Linked DNA regions of Parabacteroides timonensis. The protein of the gene in region 1 binds, or shares a complex with, the protein of each later gene. Links are inferred from orthologs where the notes say so. Each region holds a gene or a part of one and is shown in the gene's direction. Other genes may lie near its edges.

Region 1 (4,393 bases):
GCAGCCGTACTGAGCCGAAGTTTGTCCAATATCGTGGATATCACGAAGTTTATGGATGAATGTAAAGCGATGGGGATACAGGTATTGGGGCCTGATGTGAACGAATCTATCCTGAAGTTCAGCGTCGATAAAAACAAGAATATTCGTTTCGGACTGGGAGCCGTGAAAGGTGTCGGCGAGTCGGCCGTACTGAATATCATTGAAGAACGGAAGAAAAACGGACCGTATAAGAACATTTTCGACTTTGTTGAACGCGTCAACCTGACATCGTGCAATAAGAAGAACATCGAATCATTGGCTTTGGCGGGTGCATTCGACAACTTCGGCATCCAGCGCGAACAGTTCTTTGCCGAAACAGGCAAAGGTGAACTCTTCCTGGATACGCTGGTACGCTATGGTAATAAGTTCCAGATGGATAAAAGTTCTGCCGCCAACTCTTTATTTGGTGGCGACGATCTATTGGTAGCCATTACCAAACCGGAAATTCCGGTTTGCCAGCGTTGGAGCGACCTGGAACGTTTGAATAAGGAAAAGGAACTGGTAGGTATCTATCTCTCCGCTCACCCGCTGGACGAATATCGCATCGTATTAACCTATGTATGCAATACGGGAATGGCAGAGATCAACGACCGGGAAAGCCTGAAAGGGCGCGAAATACTACTGGGCGGTATCGTTACCGACTTCCGTGAGGGAATGACCAAGACAGGCAAGCCTTATGGAGTGGTTAAAATTGAAGACTTTACCGGCAGTGGGGAGATTGCTTTATTCGGTAACAACTATATAGAATACAGTAAATATTGCAAACTGGGTATGTATCTGCTCATCAATGCCCGCGTAGAGCCCCGACGTTGGAATGAGAATGAACTCGATTTCAATATCGGTTCGATCCGTTTGTTGCAGGATGAAAAAGACAAGCTGATCGAAAAGATCAGTATCACCTTGCCGATCCACGACCTCGACGAGCCTACAGTCAATGAATTATCGGTGTTGATCAAAAACAATCCGGGACAGAGCTTGTTATATTTTAGAGTGGTTGATGGCGAACATAACATTTCACAAAATTTCTTTTCGCAGAATATCCGGCTGAATGTAACCGGTAAGTTAGTGGAATTCCTGCAGGAGAACGAAAATATTGATTTCAAAATTAACGGCTAAAGTTGTACGGTGTAGAAAGAATTAGTACTTTTGACACCTCGAAAAGGGAACAATTTAAATTAGATATATAATTATGGCACTAGAAGTTACAGATGCAAATTTTGAGGAGTTGGTAAACTCAGGCAAGCCCATGGTCGTTGATTTTTGGGCAGAATGGTGCGGTCCTTGCCGTATGGTAAGTCCGATCATCGATGAATTGGCCACTGAATATGAAGGCAAAGTTACAATCGGAAAAATGGACGTTGACAACAACAATGACGTAGTTGCTCAGTTCGGTATCCGTAATATCCCGACTGTATTGTTCTTCAAAGACGGAAAGTTGGTAGACAAACAGGTAGGTGCAGCACAGAAACCTGCGTTTGTTGCAAAGATCGACGCACTTTTATAATTACTTCATAGCGCGGAGCATTTCGCGCTTTCCCGGGGGGCCGGGTATTCTTTCAACAGAATACCCGGCCTCTTGCATCATACGACGTACTACTCCTTTGGCACAGTAAGTGGTGAGAATTCCTCCATCTGTCATACGTGCATATAATCTGTTGAATATTTCCTGGTTCCACATTTCCGGCTGCTTATCAGGTGCGAAGGCATCGAAATAAACGAGGTCTATTCCCTCGGGAAGTTCGCAACTGTTATTATCACCCTGTATCTTATGCAATGTAAACCGCCCGGTGATATTTGCCGGCTCGTTCCATACGGCTGCATGCAGGGAGTCGAACAAGTCCTTCTTTTCAGGACAAATCACTATCCCGTAATTCAAAGCCTGTACAAGCTCCGGTTCAAGCGGATACAGTTCTATGGAATAATAGTTTACATGGCAGTCATTCTCTTCCGCATCCAGGAGCGTAAGAAAGGCATTCAGCCCTGTTCCGAAACCAATTTCAAAAACGGTAATATCCTTCTTGGACAAATGATGCAATCCAGCCTCTATAAATACGTGGCGCGACTCCTGCACCGCCCCGTTCACCGAGTGATAATGCTCGTCCATCTCCGGGATAAACAGGGTATGACTACCGTCTGCAGTCTGTTGTAGTTCTCGATTAATATATGTCATTTCTACTTGACTACTTAATTACTGATTCGTATTAATATCGCAAAGGTAGAAAAAATATTATCTTTGTAAAAAAACAGGCTGATGTACTGGAAAATCATTTGCTTCATAATATTCTCCGTTATTTACCCGCAAGTAATAACGGCTCAAAAAAGTTATTCCATAAAAGGAATCGTAAAAGAAACGGTTAGTGGCGAACCGATCCCTTATGCTACTGTCCTGATATGGAACACCACCCAGGGTACAGCTACCGACTCCATCGGAAATTTTGAGATAACAGGGGTTAGTCCTGGTAGTTACCGACTTCAGGCCTCTTTTATCGGCTACAAACCGACTGTAACAGCTGAGTTCCGTGTAGCTAATAAAGATGTCTATTTTCAGATCGAACTCGAAACTGCCAGCGAAAGCTTACAGGAAGTAAACATAGTAGCCTCTCCTTTCCGTAAAACGGCAGAAAGTCCGTTGGGATTACGTGTCATCGGTTTCAAGGAGATAGAGAAGAGTGCCGGGGGTAACCGGGATATCTCACGCGTAGTACAATCATTTCCCGGAGTGGCTTCCACGGCAGCCTTCCGAAACGACCTGATGGTAAGAGGTGGCGGTCCGTCCGAAAACCGTTTCTTTTTGGATGGAGTCGAAATACCGAATATCAACCATTTCTCTACACAAGGGGCTTCCGGAGGACCGGTAGGAATCATCAATCCGGATTTTGTACGCGAAGTAAACTTCTATTCGGCCGCATTCCCCGCCGCCAGAGGGAATGCTCTTAGTTCTGTGTTAGATTTTAAGTTGCAGGATGGGAATAAAGAAAAGTTTTCTCTGCGGGGTACGCTCGGAGCCTCTGATGTAGGCGTATCGGCCAATGGCCCGTTAGGAGAGAAAACGACCTATCAGGTGTCTGTGCGCCGTTCATATCTGCAATTCCTGTTCGATATGATCGGTTTACCTTTTCTTCCGACTTTCACGGATGCTCAATTCAAGATCAAACATGCTTTCGACAAGAAGAATGAACTGACATTTATAGGACTAGGTGCGATCGACGATATGAAACTAAATACCGGAATGAAGGATATGAGCGAAAAGAACCAGTATATCCTTGCCTACCTGCCGGTTGTAAAACAGAAGACATATACGTTGGGTGCCGTCTACAAGCATTATACGAGGCGTAATATCTACTCTCTGATCGTCAGCCGTAGCCAGATGAACAATAAAAACATAAAATATCGCGATAACGATGAAAGCTCACCGGCCAACCTCACCCTGAATTACCGGTCGGATGAAATTGAAAATAAATTCCGCACTGAAAATATCTTCCGCCTGCCTTATATACAACTGCATGTAGGGGGGAATATCGATTATTCGGAATATACGAACAATACATTCCAGAAACAATTCACCACCATTCCGAAAGAAATCAATTATCAGACGGATCTGGGACTCTGGAAATGGGGATTATACGCTACGGCTATCTATGAAAGCGTGAACGAACGTTTTACCGCTTCACTGGGGCTCCGGACGGATGCCAATGATTATTCATCGAAAATGAATAATATATTCGACCAGCTATCCCCACGTCTATCGCTATCGTACCGGTTGGCAGGAGACATGTATCTGAATGCCAACCTGGGACGTTACTACGAATTGCCTCCTTACACCGTGATGGGATTCAAAGACAATAACGGGGAGTATATAAATAAAGCCAACGAACTGCAATACATCCGTAGCGACCAGGCCGGATTAGGACTGGAATACCGCCCTTCATCCTACCTTAAATTTACGGCTGAAGGATTTTATAAACACTATAACTATTACCCGATGTCGGTTATCGACAGTATCCCCCTGGCTTCCAAAGGGACAGACTACGGTGTACTGGGGAACGAGGCTGTCACCTCCACCGCCACCGGACGTGCCTACGGCGTGGAACTGATGGGGCGTTGGTATAATTATAAGGGCCTTACATTCATCGCTTCTTATACTTATGTCCGCAGTGAATACAAAGACGGAAGAAATACTGGTAAATATATACCCTCCGCATGGGACAACAAGCATCTTCTCACTTTCAGCGGTACTTATTCACTCCCTAAAAACTGGGATGTGGGAGCAAAACTGAGGGTAGTAGGCGGTGCACCTTATACTCCCTACGATGTCGAAAAAAGTAGTTATGTAAATGCATGGGATGCCAGTGGC
Region 2 (4,471 bases), 740 kb from region 1 along the record:
CGACCGTTATGAATTACTGATGAAAGCTCATGTGCGTAATATAAAGGAATATAATGCTAAATTTACCTCCCGTCACCTGAATCCGGAGAAAGGACATAAGTTCATGCCGTTTATCGTAGTGATTATCGACGAGTTCGGCGACCTGATTATGCAGGCTGGTAAAGAGATCGAAACACCGATTGCCCGTATCGCACAGAAAGCACGTGCCGTCGGTATCCATATGATCATTGCCACACAGCGTCCGTCTACCAATATCATTACCGGTATCATCAAGGCGAACTTCCCGGCCCGTATGGCGTTCCGTGTGATGCAGATGGTCGACTCGCGTACAATCCTGGATGCACCCGGTGCCAACCAGTTGATCGGTCGTGGCGACTTGCTGTTCTCGCAGGGTGGGGAAACGAACCGTGTTCAATGTGCTTTTGTGGATACGCCTGAAGTAGAACAGATCGTAAACTATATCTCCGGCCAGGTTGGTTATGCAACCGCCTTCCTGTTGCCTGAATATGTGGGAGAAGGTGGCGAAGATAAAGCGCCGGGCTCTGTCGACCTGTCGGATCGCGATCCTTTGTTTGATGAAGCTGCCCGCCTGATCGTTATCCAGCAACAGGGTTCCACTTCTCTTATCCAGCGTAAGTTTGCGATCGGTTACAACCGTGCCGGACGCCTGATGGACCAGTTGGAAGCGGCAGGAATCGTAGGGCCGTTTGAAGGAAGCAAAGCTCGTCAGGTGTTGATCCAGGACGAGTATAATCTGGAACAGTTACTGAACTCTTTGAAATAATCGTTATTTATGGAAAGAGAAAGAAAGATAAAGATATGGCGTATTATCGCTATTTGGGGGTTGTTATTATGTCTCCTTTTCGGTGTCAGAGTGATAAGCAGGGCACAAAATCCGGTGTCGATTCTCGATAAGGCAGCTTCTGCCTACGAAAATTCCAATGGTATCTCTGCTTCCTTTGCTTTGAATACCCGTTCCGATATGCAGAAAATGTCGGAAAGTTTCGAAGGGACGATCAATATGAGAGGGGATAAGTTTACCTTGGTCACTCCGGATATGATTACCTGGTTTGATGGAAAGACGCAATGGAGCTACGTGGAACGTAACGACGAAGTGAATGTCAGTACCCCTTCCGGAGAAGAATTACAGTTTACCAATCCCGCCATTTTATTACGTGTATATAAGAAGGGTTTTACTCCTAAATATATCGGGGAAAGTACGGCTGCGAACGGAAAAGCGGCTTACGATATAGAATTGACGCCAAAGAAGAAAGGAGATATCATCCGGGTGGAATTACAGATCGAAAAGTTCTCGAACTTCCCGGCTGCAATCAAAGTCGAAGCAAAAAACGGCATTACCAATACGATCCATATTAGTAAACTGAAAACGGGTGTAAACCAACCGGACGACTTTTTTGTTTTTAAGGAAGGTGACTATCCGGATGCAGAGGTGATCGATCTCCGTTAAAAGACAGTAGAGTGATTCCTTAAATTAATTATCAATTATCAATAAATAAACGCTATGAGCAATTCAACAAATGAAAAGGTCCGTTGCCTGATTATAGGTTCCGGCCCTGCAGGATATACAGCAGCAATTTATGCTTCACGTGCAAATTTATCACCCGTATTGTATGAAGGAATTCAACCGGGCGGACAGCTTACGACAACAACGGAAGTAGAGAATTTTCCCGGTTATCCGGAAGGCATCACCGGTCCGGAACTGATGGAAGACCTGAAGCAGCAGGCATTGCGTTTTGGTGCGGATATCCGTTTTGGAATTGCTACGGAAACCGATCTTTCCGCAGCTCCTTACAAGGTGACGATCGACGGTGAAAAAGTAATTGAAACGGAAGCCCTGATCATTGCAACCGGTGCGACTGCCAAGTATTTGGGTATTCCCGACGAACAAAAATATGCCGGAATGGGCGTTTCTGCCTGTGCTACCTGTGACGGTTTCTTCTATCGTAAGAAAGTCGTTGCTGTTGTAGGAGGTGGAGATACAGCTTGTGAGGAAGCTGTTTACCTGGCCGGATTGGCAAAGCAGGTGTACCTGATCGTTCGTAAGTCTTATCTGCGTGCCTCCAAAGTGATGCAGGAGCGTGTATTCAATACGCCGAACATTATGGTATTGTTCGAACACAACACGATCGGCCTGTTTGGCGAAAATGGTGTGGAAGGTGCTCACCTGGTAAAACGGATGGGTGAATCGGATGAAGAAAAAGTCGATATTGCCATCGATGGTTTCTTCCTAGCTATCGGTCATAAACCGAACTCGGATATATTCAAACCGTGGATCGAAACCGATGAGGTAGGATATATCAAGACAATCCCCGGAACGCCGCGTACCAAAGTGGCAGGTGTCTTCGCTGCCGGCGATGTGGCCGATCCTCATTACCGCCAGGCTATTACAGCTGCCGGAACAGGTTGTCAGGCAGCTATCGAGGCTGAGCGGTATTTGTCGGAAATTGGAAAATAACGAAAAAGTACTACCTTTGCCCCGCTGAATAAATAAGTGGAAATGAGAAAGTATTGCCTGTTATTCCTGGTCCTTTTATTGCTTCATCCGGTTGGAGCAGTTGAATCTCCGAAGCACGAGATACGTGCTGTCTGGCTAACCACCGTCTATGGACTGGACTGGCCTAAAAAGCCGGCTACAACGGAAGCGGGAAGAAAGGCTCAGCAACAGGATTTATGCAATATACTCGACCGGTTGGCTGATGCGAATTTCAACACCGTATTTCTGCAAGTTCGTTTGCGGGGGGATGTTATTTATCGTTCGGCAATAGAACCGGCATCCAAAACTTTCTCAGGTAAATATGGAACAATGCCCGGATATGATCCGTTGGCTTTTGCGATAGAAGAATGTCACAAACGGGGAATGGAATGCCATGCCTGGTTTGTGACATTTCCTGTTGGTACGGAGAAGGCAGTAAAAGAACAAGGTAAATTATCTGTTGTAAAACGCCATCCGAAACTATGTAAACGCCATAACGGGGAATGGTATCTGGATCCGGGGGTGCCGGAAACAGCCGATTATATTTTATCCCTGGTAAAGGAAGTGGTGAACGGATATGATATCGACGGGATTCAGTTTGACTATATCCGTTATCCGGAGCAGGCCAAGAGTTTTCCGGATAAAGCCGTTCATAATAAATACGGTAAATCGCAGAAACTGTCTGACTGGCGGCGCGAGAATATCAACAAGATGGTCTACCGGATTTATGACTGGGTAAAACAGGTTAAACCCTGGGTGCAGGTCAGCAGTTCGCCGTTGGGTAAGTATAACCGGATCGAACGTGTTCCCAATGCCGGTTGGACAGCTTATGAAAGTGTCTTTCAGGACCCAAAGATGTGGATGCAGAAAGGAAAGCAGGATATGATCGTTCCGATGATGTATTATCTGCATGAAAACTTCTTCCCGTTTGTAGACAACTGGGTGGAGAATTGTAACGGACGTTTGGTCGTGCCAGGATTGGGAGCTTACCGCATGGAGAAGAATGAAGCGGACTGGACAGTAAACGATATTACCGACCAGATTGATTACAGCCGTTATTATGGAGGTGCAGGCTGTACCTTTTTCCGTTGCGAGAATGTGTTGGATAATTCGAAAGGACTTTATAATGAGTTGAAAGATAATTATTATAAATACCCGGCCCAGTTATTGCCTCTCACCTGGTTGAGCGATAGGGTGCCCGCTGCTCCGGCAGAGATTCATGTGGAGAAGGAGGGGAGCGACCTGAAACTGTCCTGGCAGAAACCGCCGGTGGAGAAGGAAGATCTAACTTATACGGTTTATTATTCATTGACGGACTCTATCGATACGGCATCGGCTAAATCTATTCTGGCTACCGGAGTGCGGGATACGGTACTTTATCTTCCGGTTGCCCCGAATGCGGAGAGAGGATATAGCTTCAGCGTTTCGGCTTCTACCCGTTACCATATCGAGAGTGCTGTGTCTCCTGATACTTATTATTATCTTTCCGAATTTCCTAAATAATATTAACGGTTAGGAGCGGATAGACGAAAGCATTATCTTTGTGTCGGATGAAAAATGCTGTAACATATCTGTTTATTGTTTTCTTGGCGACTCTTATTTTTTACGGAGGTGCCGGGGTAAATCTTATTACCTATTGCTGCGGTGATTGCCGCACGGAAGGGGTTGCAGTATTGTTGAAAGATAATTGTTGCGAAGTGCACGAGCATAGCTGTTGCAGTACCACCGATGAATCTTCGGTTTGCCACTCCGGCTGCTGCGAAGATGAATGCTGTGACCTGGAACGGATCAGTTTCGACTGGAGCAGTTCCAATAATCCGATAGTAGAATTACAACCGGCAGTGATCGACCTTTTGTCGTTTGCTTCTCCAATAGCTTCACTCGTTCCGACTCCTTCCATAAAAGAATATATTGCACAGGGTCAGGATGGACCGCCTGTGGTCTGCCCGCGTATTTACCTGAATTTACTTACTACGC

What was found. Proteins that work in one complex are often made in the same cells at the same time.
Region 2: the proteins of trxA (region 1) and trxB are in contact, whole or in part, in a crystal structure (PDB 1F6M), measured with the Escherichia coli proteins. The link is inferred for Parabacteroides timonensis from one-to-one orthologs.

The regions. Positions count from the first base shown.
Region 1 is NZ_LT669940.1:385,884-390,276, reverse strand. What follows is about bases 1-2,885. They hold trxA (thioredoxin), read left to right. Parts: upstream 1-1,228; coding sequence 1,229-1,543; downstream 1,544-2,885. Other genes in these bases: BQ7394_RS02340 (TonB-dependent receptor), read left to right, coding at 2,291-2,885; mnmD (tRNA (5-methylaminomethyl-2-thiouridine)(34)-methyltransferase MnmC2), read right to left, coding at 1,544-2,209; dnaE (DNA polymerase III subunit alpha), read left to right, coding at 1-1,155. Outside these bases: more of BQ7394_RS02340, read left to right, coding at 2,886-4,393. UniProt on the Escherichia coli protein: Participates in various redox reactions through the reversible oxidation of its active center dithiol to a disulfide and catalyzes dithiol-disulfide exchange reactions.
Region 2 is NZ_LT669940.1:1,122,333-1,126,803, forward strand. What follows is about bases 537-3,499. They hold trxB (thioredoxin-disulfide reductase), read left to right. Parts: upstream 537-1,522; coding sequence 1,523-2,476; downstream 2,477-3,499. Other genes in these bases: BQ7394_RS04995 (FtsK/SpoIIIE family DNA translocase), read left to right, coding at 537-784; BQ7394_RS05000 (outer membrane lipoprotein periplasmic chaperone LolA1), read left to right, coding at 794-1,468; BQ7394_RS05010 (glycoside hydrolase family 10-like protein), read left to right, coding at 2,519-3,499. Outside these bases: more of BQ7394_RS04995, read left to right, coding at 1-536; more of BQ7394_RS05010, read left to right, coding at 3,500-3,997; BQ7394_RS05015 (hypothetical protein), read left to right, coding at 4,045-4,471.